One region of the Streptomyces sp. CA-181903 genome, then DNA from elsewhere that is predicted to be linked to it. Evidence: riboswitches for the same ligand, from Rfam matches in the RefSeq annotation. Region 1 holds a riboswitch; each other region holds the start of a gene.
The links. A riboswitch is a leader RNA that binds a small molecule or an ion and turns the genes downstream of it on or off. The one in region 1 is predicted to bind cobalamin.
Positions count from the first base shown of each region.

Region 2: it holds a riboswitch for cobalamin, as region 1 does, so the genes downstream of both, ACQEVS_RS29895 (HoxN/HupN/NixA family nickel/cobalt transporter) here and ACQEVS_RS22445 (ribonucleoside-diphosphate reductase subunit alpha) in region 1, are expected to answer to the same signal.
Region 3: it holds a riboswitch for cobalamin, as region 1 does, so the genes downstream of both, ACQEVS_RS03400 (acyl-CoA thioesterase) here and ACQEVS_RS22445 (ribonucleoside-diphosphate reductase subunit alpha) in region 1, are expected to answer to the same signal.
Region 4: it holds a riboswitch for cobalamin, as region 1 does, so the genes downstream of both, metE (5-methyltetrahydropteroyltriglutamate--homocysteine S-methyltransferase) here and ACQEVS_RS22445 (ribonucleoside-diphosphate reductase subunit alpha) in region 1, are expected to answer to the same signal.

Region 1 covers NZ_JBNJLY010000001.1:4,999,732-5,003,127, reverse strand. The annotation lists gene mctP (monocarboxylate uptake permease MctP) at 1-1,042, shown strand, start outside; adenosylcobalamin-variant (AdoCbl-variant) riboswitch at 1,500-1,600, shown strand; gene ACQEVS_RS22445 (ribonucleoside-diphosphate reductase subunit alpha) at 1,774-3,396, shown strand, end outside.
Region 2 covers NZ_JBNJLY010000001.1:6,740,221-6,743,616, reverse strand. The annotation lists gene ACQEVS_RS29900 (class I SAM-dependent methyltransferase) at 1-109, opposite strand, end outside; gene ACQEVS_RS29895 (HoxN/HupN/NixA family nickel/cobalt transporter) at 322-1,464, opposite strand; cobalamin riboswitch at 1,497-1,719, opposite strand; partial or broken gene ACQEVS_RS29890 (APC family permease) at 2,026-3,396, shown strand, end outside.
Region 3 covers NZ_JBNJLY010000001.1:811,510-814,905, reverse strand. The annotation lists gene ACQEVS_RS03410 (DUF6114 domain-containing protein) at 1-72, opposite strand, end outside; gene ACQEVS_RS03405 (DUF6230 family protein) at 75-698, opposite strand; cobalamin riboswitch at 824-1,066, shown strand; partial or broken gene ACQEVS_RS03400 (acyl-CoA thioesterase) at 1,218-1,550, shown strand; gene ACQEVS_RS03395 (esterase/lipase family protein) at 1,788-2,669, opposite strand; gene ACQEVS_RS03390 (class I SAM-dependent methyltransferase) at 2,876-3,396, shown strand, end outside.
Region 4 covers NZ_JBNJLY010000001.1:6,417,281-6,420,676, forward strand. The annotation lists partial or broken gene metE (5-methyltetrahydropteroyltriglutamate--homocysteine S-methyltransferase) at 1-1,009, opposite strand, end outside; cobalamin riboswitch at 1,174-1,416, opposite strand; gene ACQEVS_RS28525 (hypothetical protein) at 1,922-2,224, shown strand; partial or broken gene ACQEVS_RS28530 (CGNR zinc finger domain-containing protein) at 2,439-2,582, shown strand; partial or broken gene ACQEVS_RS28535 (TetR/AcrR family transcriptional regulator) at 2,596-3,236, opposite strand.

The sequences.
Region 1 (3,396 bases):
CGCGTTCGTCAAGGACGCGCTGATCTACATCGTCATCGCGGTCGCCATCATCTACATCCCCATGCGGCTCGGCGGGTTCGACCACATCTTCGCCAAGGCGGGCGAGGCGTTCTCCGTCAAGAACCCGGACACGGGCAAGCCGCGCGGCGCCCTGGCGACCGGGCCTGACGCGCAGTGGGCGTACGCGACGCTGGCGCTCGGCTCGGCGATGGCGCTGTTCCTCTACCCGCACTCGGTGACGGCGGTGCTCTCCAGCAAGAACCGCAACGTCATCCGCCGCAACACCACCATCCTGCCGTTGTACTCGCTGATGCTGGGGCTGCTGGCGATGCTCGGCTTCATGGCGGTGGCGGCGGGGATCAAGGTGAAGAACGGCCAGCTGGCCATCCCGCAGCTCTTCGAGGACATGTTCCCGGACTGGTTCACCGGCGTCGCCTTCGCGGCGATCGGCATCGGCGCCCTGGTCCCGGCGGCCATCATGTCCATCGCCGCCGCCAACCTCTTCACCCGCAACATCTACAAGGACTTCCTGCGGCCGGACGCCTCGCCGGCGCACGAGGCGAAGGTCTCCAAGCTGGCGTCCCTGCTGGTGAAGGTCGGCGCGCTCGTCTTCGTCCTCACCATGGACAAAACGGTCGCCATCAACTTCCAGCTGCTGGGCGGCATCTGGATCCTCCAGACCGTCCCCGCCCTGGTCGGTGGCCTCTTCACCCGCTGGTTCCACCGCTGGGCGCTGCTGGCGGGCTGGGCGACGGGCATGATCTACGGCACCTGGCGCGCCTACGACACCCCGAGCGCCACGCAGGACCACTTCGGCAACACCAACCTCATCCCCTTCATCGGGGAGAAGGGGTACATCGGGCTGACGGCCTTCGCGCTGAACGTGCTCGTCGCGGTCGTGCTGACCTTTGTGTTCAAGGCGCTCGGCACACCGGACGGCGTGGACGAGACGAAGGCGTCCGACTACACGGCCGACGCGGGCGACCCGGGTGTCCAGGTGGAACTGCCCCCGGCGACGGCGGGAGCGCCGGGCGGGCGCTGACGCCCCGGCCGGCGGCAGGCCATGGCCGTCGGCCTCACGCCCCGCCGCGGCCGCGGCCGGCCGGGCCGCGCCGCCGGGCGCAGCGCCTCCGCCTCATCGGCCGGAGGCAGGCCCACGACGCGGCCGACCTCCCTGCCGGCACGGACCGGGGAAGGACCCCGCCGGAGCGGCTCCGAGGGGCCGCCTGTGATCGATCTCCCGTTCCACCCAAGTGGATCGTCGGGTTCCGTCCCACCGGCCCCCCTCCCCATCGGCGGAGGGGGGCCGACGGCGCGCCTACGCATTCGTGAAGCCGGGCCGCCCGTCCCTTCTGCCGCCGCGCGACGGGGGATCACTTCCGTGAACGCGCCTGTCTCCGGCCCCCTCCGTTAGCACATTCCGCGACCGTTCCATGACGTGACGACACAACATGTGGGGGCACGCGCGACCGTCGGCACTAGATGTATGCTCGTCCTCGCTGTCGCCGCAGGGGAATCCGGTGGAAATCCGGAACTGTCCCGCAACGGTGTACGTACGGGCCCAATCCGCCCGTTCCGCAGTCCGAGGACCTGCCGGCAGCACGCCAGCACCGGGCCCGCCCGGTACGGCGTCTGAACACGTCCGGGCCTCGCGGGTTGGGCCGGTGGACGCCCGCGCGCACGCCTCGTACGGCTTCCGTACGCCGTCGGCTGCGCGTGCGCGCCCCCCTGCCCTCTCGCCGAGGCCCCCAGCCGAGCGAGGGAGAGCCACACGTGACGATCGCGCCCGCGGAACCTGCTTCAGGTCCGGTTTCAGTGCCCGAGGCGGACACGGTAGCGACCGGCGGCCCCGGGACCGCGCTCCTGCGCACCCTGACGGAGCTCACCGCCGATCTGCCCGCCACCGACCCCGGCAAGGTCGCCGCCGCCGCGCTGCGCGGCCGGCACCCCGGGTCGGACGAGGCCGAACTGCGCTCGCTGGCCACCGAGGCCGCGGCCGGGCTGATCTCCGAGGAGCCCCAGTACTCGCGGCTCGCCGCGCGGCTCCTCACGCTCGCCATCGCCGAGGAGGCGGCCGGGCAGGGCGCGGTCTCCTTCTCCGCGTCCGTCGCCACCGGCCACCGCGAGGGCCTGATCGCCGACGACACCGCCGCGTTCGTGCGCGAGCACGCCGAGCGGCTGGACGCGCTGGTGGACGCCGCGCTCGCCGACGGCGCCGACGACCGCTTCGGCTACTTCGGCCTGCGCACCCTGCACAGCCGCTACCTGCTCCGCCACCCGATCACCCGGAACGTGATCGAGACGCCGCAGCACTTCCTGCTGCGCGTGGCCTGCGGCCTGGCCGAGGACCACAGCGTCCGCGCCCTGGAGGACGTGGCCGAGCTCTACCGCCTCACCAGCACGCTCTCGTACCTCCCCTCCTCCCCCACGCTCTTCAACTCCGGCACGCGCCACCCGCAGATGTCGTCCTGCTACCTGCTGGACTCGCCGCTGGACGAGCTGGACTCGATCTACGACCGGTACCACCAGGTCGCGCGGCTGTCGAAGCACGCGGGCGGCATCGGCCTCTCCTACTCCCGCATCCGCTCGCGCGGTTCGCTGATCCGCGGCACCAACGGGCACTCCAACGGCATCGTGCCGTTCCTGCGGACGCTCGACGCCTCCGTCGCCGCCGTCAACCAGGGCGGCCGGCGCAAGGGCGCGGCCTGCGTCTACCTGGAGACCTGGCACGCGGACATCGAGGAGTTCCTGGAGCTCCGCGACAACACCGGCGAAGAGGCCCGCCGTACGCACAACCTCAACATCGCGCACTGGATCCCGGACGAGTTCATGCGCCGGGTCGAGGCGGACGCCGACTGGTCGCTGTTCTCCCCGGCCGACACCCCCGACCTGGTCGACCTGTACGGCGACGAGTTCGACGCCGCGTACCGGAAGTACGAGGCCGAGGGCAAGGCCGTCAAGTCCATCCCGGCGCGGGTGCTCTACGCCCGGATGATGCGCACCCTCGCGCAGACCGGCAACGGCTGGATGACGTTCAAGGACGCCGCCAACCGCACCGCCAACCAGACCGCCGAGCCCGGCCAGGTCGTCCACTCCTCCAACCTCTGCACGGAGATCCTGGAGGTCACGAACGACGCGAGACGCGTCTGCAACCTCGGTTCCGTCAACCTGGCCGCGCATCTGGGCGCCGACGGCGAGATGGACTGGGAGAAGCTGGACCGCACGGTCCGTACGGCCGTCACCTTCCTCGACCGCGTCGTGGACATCAACTTCTACCCGACCGAGCAGGCGGGGAGCTCCAACTCCCGCTGGCGCCCGGTCGGTCTGGGCCTGATGGGCCTTCAGGACGTCTTCTTCCGGCTGCGCCTGCCCTTCGACTCCCCCGAGGCGAAGGCG
Region 2 (3,396 bases), 1.7 Mb from region 1:
TCCGGTCGTGCAGGAGGGAGTGGCGGGAGCGGCTGTCGAGGGCGCGGGCGTAGAGGGTGGCGAGGAGGGTTTCCGGGACCCCGGTGAGGGTGATCTTCTCGCGGTCCATGGGCCTCCTGACGGAAGGGCGGTCGCTGTCGTCCTCCCGGCCGAAGGGCGGCTGCCGCCGTCCTCACGGTAGCCCCGGTGGTGTCCTTCCGTCCCGGCCCGGGAGAGCCCGGCCAGGCGGGGACGGTGGGCCGGCGTGCGGCGGGCGGGCGGGCCGCGCCCGCCCGGGCAGGACGCCGGCCCGCCCGCCATGCATCGGCTCCCGGCCCCGCGTCAGCCCTCCGCCGCCGGGGCCGTCGCGCCGCGCGCGGCCCAGCGCTGCTCGACCTTGGCGAGGCGCCAGTACGCCAGGGCCGCGGCCCAGACCACCACGAACAGGCCGACGATGACGAAGCCGACGTTGTCGAGGTTGAGCCCGGCGATCCAGCCGGTGACCCCGTCGTCCAGGTCCAGCTTCTCGTGCAGCACGCCGACCAGTTCGATGGTGCCGATGAGGAAGGCGACGGCGATCGACAGGCCGGTGATGGTGAGGTTGTAGTAGACCTTGCGGACCGGGTTGGAGAACGCCCACTGGTAGGCGAAGTTCATGAACGTGCCGTCGAGCGTGTCGAAGAGGCTCATGCCGGCGGCGAACAGCAGCGGCAGGCAGAGGATCGCGTACCAGGGCAGTCCGGCGGCGGCGCCGCTGCCGGCCATCACCATCAGGGTGACCTCGGTGGCGGTGTCGAAGCCCAGGCCGAAGAGGAAGCCCAGCGGGTACATCTGCCCGGGGCGGCTGATGGAGCGGGTGAACCGGCCGAGGACGCGGTTCATGAAGCCGCGCGAGTCGAGCTGCTTCTCCAGTTCGGCCTCGTCGTAGCGGCCCTCGCGCATGGCGCGGAAGATGCGCAGGATGCCGGCGAGGGCGACGAGGTTGAGGGCGGCGATGAGGTAGAGGAAGCCGCCGGAGACGGACGTGCCGACGATGCCGAGGGTCTGGTGGGTGGACGAGTCCTCGTCCATCAGCGTGCTCGCCATGTGCGTGCCGCCGGCGACCAGCGCGGCCATGACGACGACCACGCTGGAGTGGCCGAGGGCGAACCAGAAGCCGACGGACACCGGGCGCTTGCCGTCGGCCATCAGCTTGCGGGTGGTGTTGTCGATGGCGGCGATGTGGTCGGCGTCGAAGGCGTGCCGCATGCCGAGGGTGTAGGCGGTGACGCCGAGGCCGACGCCGTACACCTTGGAGCCCACGTGGTAGTCGTTCGGGACGACGAGCAGGAAGAGCACGCCGAAGGCGACGACGTGCAGGGCGGCTATGACGGCGAGCAGGCCGGCGGTCCGCATCGTGTCCTCGCGGCGCCAGCGGAAGGCGGCGGACGGTCCGGCGGCCGCCTCGGGGGGCGCACCGGTGGACGCGTCGGTGGGCAGGGTCATCGGGGGTTCACGCTCCAGCACCTCGTGGATCGGTTCACTGAGATGCCGTGGCCGGTCTCCTGGCTTACGGGTTCGTTCGCGTCCGTCCCCGCCTTCCCGGCAGCCGGCTGCGGCCAGTGGCTCCACGCGCCCGGTGGGCCGCGCGGAACGGGACGGTCACTCCCCGATCACAGTGGCGAGGGCCGCTCCGGAATCGGATCCCCCTGGGAGCATCCTGCACCGGTCTTCCCGAACACCACGGCCGGGTCACTGTAACGCCCCTGCCAGTGCGGACGCACCGAGAGTGGCGATTGTCATGTCCTGCCTCAGGGGGCGCTCCGGTCGCGCCACCGGCTTCCGTCCCGTGCCGCGCTCCGGTCCCGTACGCCCCGGGTCTTGACTCGGCGCGGAGCGCCCGGCGAGAGTCACCCAGCATCCCGTCCGGCCCGTGGGTCCCAACTCCCGTGCGCTGTTCGGGCGGTGGCCGCGTCCCGGTCCGGCACGCCCCGTCCGGGGTGATGGACGGGCCGGGCGGGCCGGTGTACGAGTGCAGGTATCGCGCCGACGGGAAGGGTGGCCGCCATGGCGGACGGAACGGGAGAGAGAGCCGGCACGCCGGACGGGCAGGGCGGATTCGTCCGCCGCGTCGGGCCGTTCCAGGCCACCGCCATCAACATGAGCCAGATGTGCGGGATCGGCCCGTTCGTCACCATTCCGCTGATGGTCGCGGCCTTCGGCGGCCCGCAGGCCGTCGTCGGCTTCCTCGCGGGGGCGCTGCTCGCCCTCGCGGACGGCCTGGTGTGGGCCGAACTCGGCGCGTCCCTGCCGGGCGCGGGCGGCAGTTACGTCTACCTGCGGCAGGCGTTCCAGTACCGGACGGGCCGGCTCATGCCGTTCCTGTTCGTCTGGACCGCCATGCTCTACGTGCCGCTGGCGATGGCGAGCGGCGTGATGGGCTTCGTGCAGTACCTGGGGTACCTCTGGCCGGGCATGACCCCGACGCAGGGGGACCTGACGGGCCTCGCGCTCATCGTGGCCGTCGTGGCGCTGCTGTGGGGGCGGGTGGAGAACATGGCCCGGATCACCACGGTGCTCTGGGGCGTGATGATCGCGGCCGTGCTGCTGGTGATCACCGCCGCGTTCACCCACTTCAGCCCGGACCGGGCGTTCACCTACCCGTCGCACGCCTTCGAGCTGACGAGCAATCACTTCTGGATCGGCTTCGCGGCGGGCCTGACCATCGGCATCTACGACTACGGCGGTTACTGGACGACCGCCTACATGGGCGCCGAGATCAAGGACCCCGGACGCACCATCCCACGCTCCATCATCTACTCCATCCTCGGCATCATGGGCATCTATCTGCTGCTCCAGATCGGCACCCTGGGCGTCGTGGACTGGCGGGACATGCTCGACGCGGACAACGTCGCCTCGTCCTCCGTGGCCTCCGCCGTGCTGGAACGCACCTGGGGGCGGGGGCCGCCGACACCGTCACCGTGCTCGTCCTGATCACCGCCGTGGCGTCGGTCTTCACCGGCCTCCTGGGCGCCTCCCGGATCCCCTACAACGCGGCCCGGGAGAAGGTGTTCTTCCGCGCGTTCGGCACCCTGCACCCGCGCCACCGCTTCCCCGTCCTCGGCCTGCTGAGCATGGGGGCGATCGGCTGCGTCGGGTTCCTGATCGGCCGTCACACGGACCTGGCGACGCTGATCCAGCTGCTGACGACGGTGATGGTGCTCGTCCAGGCGCTGGGCCAGATCGCGGCCGTGACCGTCCTCCGCCGACGCCAGCCGACGCTGCCGCGCCCGTACCGGATGTGGCTCTATCCGCTGCCGAGCCTCGTGGCGCTGGTCGGGTGGCTCGTCATCTACGGCTACGCGGACCGCAATTCGCCCGGACGGCACCCCATCGAGTGGTCGCTCGCCTGGTTCGCCGCGGGTTGCGTGGCCTTCC
Region 3 (3,396 bases), 4.2 Mb from region 1:
GCGCCACCTGCGCGGTGCCGTACGGCGTCGGGGCGCGGGAGGCGGCGGTTCCGGCGCCGCGTCGTGGTGCACGGTCAGTAGCACCCCTTGTCGCCGGGGCGGATGCTGAGGGCCAGGCCCTTGAGGCGGAAGTTACCTCCGGTGGCGGAGCGGGCGTGGGTGCGGATGCCGTCCACTTCGAGGTCCGTCGCCTGGAGGCCGAACTGCCCGGCCGCGCCCTGGCTGTGGGGCACCGCGTCCAGCGTGGAGGCGTCCCGGCCGAGCTCCATCCGTCCGAACCGGGCGTCGCCCGTCAGGTCGTCCACGTCGATGACGAGATCGTCGACCGTCACCGCGGTGTCCCGGTCGCCCGCGGTGAGCTTGAACGTCACCGTCCCGACCGGGGTGTTGACGCGCGTCGACTCGCACAGGCCGGTGAGCGTCGCGTTCCCCACGCCGATCCTGGCCTGCGGCCGGCCCGGGCCGTCGACGGTGCGGTCCACCGCGGTGAACACGGTCAGCCCTTTGCCGGTGAGCTTCCGGGCGGAGATCTGGGACGTCGTCCCCGAGACGGCGAAGGACGCCGCCAGCACGCCCTGGGCCATGGCCACCGCCATCACCCCGACGAGGGCCAGCGCGAGGGCCGCGACCGGCACCGCCCGCCGCCACACCGTACGGCCCTCGGCCGGCGTCGCCGCGTCGTCCGCCACCCCGCTCATGTCCCTCCGCCTCCCCGGCCGCGGCGAGCCCTCTCGCCCCCCGCAAGAAGCTGCCCGCCCACCAGGTCCGTAGTCGTGACGTGATGTCACCCATGAGGAGGAATGCCGGGGTGGGCGCTGCGGTTACGCTGACGCACGCAGCTGGTTCGCCCCGTCGGCCGGACGGGAGCGTCGTAAGAGGGAACCCGGTGGGAATCCGGGACTGCCCCGCAGCGGTGAGCGGGAACGACCGCCGTCATACGCACTGGGCCCGACGCACGGGCCCGGGAAGCGACGGCCAGTAGGTGCCTCGTACGGGATCCGACGGATTCCGTACGCCACGGGGCGCGCCCGCGAGTCCGAAGACCTGCCCGCTGCCCGTACGCCCCCAGTGCGTGCGGCCGGCCGGCCGTCGTCCGTACGTGCCGCCGGTCCGTTTCCCGCGACTCGCGAAGGAGAGTTGACGTGGCCGACACGACCGCCACCCTGCACGCCGCCGCCAAGGGCCCGGCCGATTCCCGGGTTTCCCTAGCCCACATCATGAGCGAGCACGACACCAACCTGTACGGCACGATCCACGGCGGTGTGGTGATGAAGCTCATCGACGACGCGGCCGCGGCCGCCGCCGGGCGGCACGCGGGCGGCCCCGCGGTGACCGTCTCGGTGGACCGGATGACGTTCCTGGCCCCGGTACGCGCCGGTGACCTGCTGAGCGTGCACGCCGAGCTGGAACGAGCGGGCCGGACCTCGATGAGCGTGGCGGTCCGGGTGACCGCGGAGCGGTGGAACGCCTCCGGGCCGGTCACCGATGTGGCCACCGGGCGGCTGACGTTCGTCGCGGTCGACGCCGACGGCAGGCCCCGCCCCGTACCGGCACTCGGGGAGCCGGGAGCGGCCGGCTCCTGACCCCCGGGGGGCGGTCCGGTGCGCCGGACCGCCCCGCCCCGCCGGCCGCGTCCCGGCACTTCGTCGTCCCCGGACCGGTGATGACGATCGTCCCGTCGCCGAAGTGGCCGCCGCGGTGGTGGAGTTCGCGGCGCCGGACCCGCTTCCGCTCCCGGGCGGGGTCCGGCATGGAGCGGATCATCCCGTGGCGCCTCGCGGCCGCACCTAGGCCGGACCGCCGCAGTCGACGGGAGCGGCGTGCGCGGGATCCAGGGCGTTGGCCACGAGCCGGAAGGCGACGGGGTCCGCCAGGGCGAGGGTCCAGTGCGCGGCCGGGTCGAGCGGACACACGTCCTGGAGCAGGATGTTGTCGACGTCCGGGCCGGTGAGGAACTGGGAGCGGTACGGGACGACCACCTCGTCGAAGCGGGTGGCGATCACGGTGTACCGCACACCCGGAACGGTGTCGCCGCCCCGGTTGAGCTCGCGGAGGAAGGCGGATCCCGCGAGCTGCTGCCGGAGGGCCGGGTGGTGGAGGAGGACGGTGGTGGCGGGGACGTACCGGGCGAGCGTGGACAGTCCCAGCACGGTCGTGCCGTGATTGCTGGGCCCGAGGCCGACGAGGGTGTGCACCTTGCGTGCCCCGCCGAGGAACCGCAGGTAGTAGCGCGGCATCATGCCGCCCTGGGAGTGCCCGACGATGTCCACCTGCCGGGCGCGCGTCGTCGCCAGCACCTCGTCGACGAAGGAGGCGAGTTCACCGGCCGAGCGTTCGACCGGGCCGAGGCCGGCGAGACCGGGGGCGTCGGGCACCCGCCCGTAGTCCAGGGCGAAGACGCAGTACCCGCGCCGCGTGAGGTGGCCGGCGAGCGCGGGCCAGGTGGCGGCGGCGTCCAGCCACGTCCCGTGGACGAGCACGACGGGTCGCGGGTGTGCGGCGGACGGTCTGCACGGGCGCCCGTCCCCGCTGCCGGGCGGCCCCGGTGGGACGACGGGCCGGGCCGACGCCGTCGCGGCGCCCGCACCCGGCGACGTCCCGGACAGGAGCAGGAGAACCGGCAGTATGGCGCAGAGGACGAGGCGGAGCACAAGGCGGGGTGGGATCACTGCGGCGATTCCTCCGTCAACGCTGGAGCCCCGGGGGACCCGCGAGGCCGCGTTCCCCTCCCGAGGGCGCATCTTCGCCACCGCTACCCGGCTCGTACGCCGCCGAACTCCGGCCCGGCCCCGCACGCGTGTGCGTCGCACCCCTCGGAAGGGTGGCCGTCCCCCGGCGGCCCCTGTCCGCCGCGGCCGGCGGGTAGGCGCACCCCATGGCGACCTCTGAGGAAGACCGGGGCCCGCTCGCCCTGCCGCCTGTTGCCCTGACGTCCCTGTGGACGCTCCACCACCGGGCGTCGGCCGCCCGCCGGAACCCCCCGCTCCTCGACGACCCCGTCGCCGTCGGACTGGCCGACCGGTGCGCCTGGCCCCTGGAGACGTGGTTCGGGCCGCCGCGCTCGCTCCTCGAGCAGTACCTGGCCCGCCGCGCCGTGCTGTACGACGCGGCGACCGCGGAGTTCCTGCGCGCCCATTCCGAAGCGACCGTGATCGCGCTGGGGGAGGGCCTGGAGACCCAGTTCTGGCGGGTCGACAACGGCTCGGTGCACTGGCTCTCGGTCGACCTGCCGGACGTGCTCGCCCTGCGCCGGGCGGTGCTGCCGCACGGCCGGCGGCAGCGGACCGTCGAGTGTTCCGCGACCGACCCGCGGTGGGCGGAACGCACCGCCACCGAGGCCCCGGTGCTGATCTCCGCCCAGGGCCTGCTGATGTACCTGCCCCCGGCCGAGACCAC
Region 4 (3,396 bases), 1.4 Mb from region 1:
ACGAGGACGCGGCCACGTCCACCCGCTCCGCCAGGCCGAGCAGCGTGCCCAGGGTGGCGAGGGATTTCTCCAGGTCGTTCACCCAGATGTTGCGGCCGTTGACGACACCGGCGACCAGGCGCTTGCCGGGCAGCCCGCCGACGGCGGCGAGGTCGTCGAGGTTGGCGGCGGCGGCCTCGGTGAAGTCCAGGGCGAGCCCGTCCACCGGCGCCTTGGCGAGGACGGGCAGGGCCTCGCCGAGCCGGTCGAAGTACGAGGCGACCAGCAGCTTCGGCCGGTCGGGCAGCGCGCCGAGCTCGCGGTAGGCGCGCTCGGCGGCGTTGAGTTCGGCCGGGGTGCGGTCCTGCACCAGGGCGGGCTCGTCCAGCTGCACCCACTCGGCGCCGGCCGCCCGCAGGTCGGCCAGCACCTCCGCGTACACCGGCAGCAGGCGGTCCAGCAGGGTGAGCGGGACGAAGTCCGGATCCACGCCCGGCGCGGGCTTGGCGAGCAGCAGGTAGGTGACGGGTCCGACGAGGACGGGCCGGGCGGCGGCCAGACCGAGGGCGAGGGCCTCCTTCAACTCCGCGACCTGCTTGGCCGAGTCGGTACGGAACACCGTGTCCGGGCCCAGTTCCGGCACCAGGTAGTGGTAGTTGGTGTCGAACCACTTGGTCATCTCCAGCGGCGCCACGTCCTGCGTACCGCGCGCCATCGCGAAGTACCCGGCCAGGGCGTCCGCCTCGACGGCTTCCCGGTGGCGCGCGGGGACCGCGCCGACCATGACGGTGGTGTCGAGGACGTGGTCGTAGTACGAGAAGTCGCCGGTGGGCACCTCGTGGAGGCCGGCCGCGGCCAACTGCTCCCAGGTGTCCCGGCGCAGGCCGGCGGCGGTGGCGCGCAGGGCGTCGGCCGTCACCCGGCCCTTCCAGTAGCCCTCGATCGCCTTCTTGAGTTCACGGTTCCGGCCCTGGCGGGGGTAGCCGTACACGGTGGCGCGTGCTGCCGCGGCTGCGGACTTGGCGGTCACGGAGATCTCCTTCGCGAGATGGATCCCTGAGATCCCGGGACGGGACGAGAGCGCGAAGGGTGACGGAACCGGACGGGCCGAGCGCGCGCGGCACGGCGCGGTCGTCCGCCTGGTATGTACGCCGACCCGCCCTCGAGGTCACCGGGATGTCCACGCACGAGTGGTTCGCGCGCGGGCAGCGGGCAGGTCTTCGGACTCGCGGGCGCGCCCCGTTGTGTACGGAATCCGTCGGATTCCGTACGAGGCACCTACTGGCCGTCGCTTCCCGGGCCCGTGCGTCGGGCCCAGTGCGTATGACGGCGGTCGTTCCCGCTCACCGCTGCGGGGCAGTCCCGGATTCCCACCGGGTTCCCTCTTGCGACGCTCCCGTCTGGCGGGCGGGGCGAACCAGCTGCACTTGTCAGCCTAGAGGGTGCGGGGTTGGGACGGAAGGGAGTTCGTGATGCGAAGGGTGAGGTGGGACACGTGGGGCGGGACGGGTGCGGGGAGGGGCGACGGCCCGGAGGGGCCGTCGCGCGGCCGCCGCCGGGCGCCCCGGCGCGGGGAGGTGCCCGTGCGGGCGCGGCTGCCGTGGTCACGCGGGGGACGGGGGAGGCGGGACGGCCGGGGAGCGAGGGGTTCCGCGCCGGTGAGGAAGCGGAGCGGGTTGCGGCGCGTCATGAGGTCGACGAGGCCGTCGTCGACGCCGGCGGCGCGGGCCCGGGGAGGACGGACCCGCGGGGGCGGAGCCCCCGTGCCGCAGGGGTGCGGCACGGGGTGCGCGCGGTACGGGCTGGGGTTTCAGCCGCTCTGGGGCGGCAGTTACGAAACGTGTTTGCACAAGGTGCAACCACTGTTGTGACGCGCGAGGTTGCCCTAGATTCCTCGCATACGGCCCGACTCCCGTGCACCGTGCGAAACTTGGAGGATTCCGTGAACGGAAAGTTTGCGACGGCCGGACTCGCCGCGGTCGCGGCGGCCCTGCTGGCCGGAGTGGCGCCGGCCGCCCCGGCGTCGGCAGCCACCGCGGCGCCGGCCCGGGGAGCGGTGACGGCGGGCTCGTCCACCTACTACGTCTACGTCACCGGGGTAGCCGGCTCGCTGGACGGTGCCCGGGCGAACGCGAACCAGAAGCTCCCGCACAACTGCTACCCCTGGGGTGTGGTGGCCAGCGGCACCACGCCCGACAGCAATATCTGGGTGACCGTCCAGGGCAACTGCACCACGGAGCGGTGACCGGGGGCGGCGTCCGCGCAGCGCTGGACCGGCACTCGCGCAGCGGTGACCGAGGGGCGCCGACCCAACCGGCGCCCCTCGGGGCTTCAGGGACGGACCTCAGCGCGCCGAACGCTGTCCGTCCGGCGTTTCGGCCGTCCGCTCGTACCACGCCCGAGGGAAGCGTCCCCGGCGCAGCGTGAACTCCGGGATGGCCGCTTTCCGCGAGCCGTCCGGAAGTCCGTTGTGCACCCGCGTGTACATCGACCGCTCGCGCGGCCGGCGCCGGCAGTGGCGCGGCATGGAGTCCTGCGGCGACAGGATCAAGGCCGCCGCCTACCGGGCTCGTAGGAAGACCGCGCCCGCTCCGGCGGGGTGACCGTTCCGGCCCGTCACGTCCGTTCGGCGGGCGGCCCGGGCGCGCCCGCCCGCAGGCCGTCCGTGACGAGGTCGAAGAGGCGCCGGACGCGTTCGCCGGCGTCGGCGCGGGCGCCGATGTGCCAGAGGCCGGCGATGGCGAGGAGGAGGTCGTCGGGGGTCACCCCGGGCGGATGGTGCCGGCCTTCTCGTTGGCCTCCAGGAGGAGTTCGACGGCCGCGGTGATCGGGGCGTGGCCCCAGCGGGCCGGGGTGGCGGGGGCGCGGGTGGCCTCGCGCATCGCGTCGGCCAGGCCCGCCTTCGCCGCCGCGTACCGGGCCAGCCGGTCGAGCCACTCGCGCAGGGCCCGGTCGGGCGGCCGGGTCGCGAGGAGGTGGCGCGCGGCGTCGTGGACCTGCTGCACCTCGAAGCGGTAGACCTCCAGGATGAGCGCCTCGCGGTCGGGGAAGTTGCGGTAGAGCGTGCCCTGGCCGACGCCCGCCCGCCGCGCGATCGTGCTGAGCGCGACGGCGGGGGAGTGCGTCAACTCGGCCAGTGCGGCGGCCAGGATGCGCTCGCGGTTGCGCCGGGCGTCCGCGCGGCGGGCGTCCGGGCGGCGGTCGCCCGAGCGCCGGGGCGGGGGTTCGCCGTCCTGCTGTGGCACCGTCGTCCGCACGCGCTTCCTCGCCCTCTGTCCGTCGCTTCCCATGTCCTGGTGCGCCCTCAAAACCCTTGCCCGCCCGACGGCCGTCGGCTAGGTTCGGATATCCGGACAGTTGTCCGCTACGCATCGGCGGGAACAACTGTCCACGTACAGCACACTTTAGTGGTCGGAA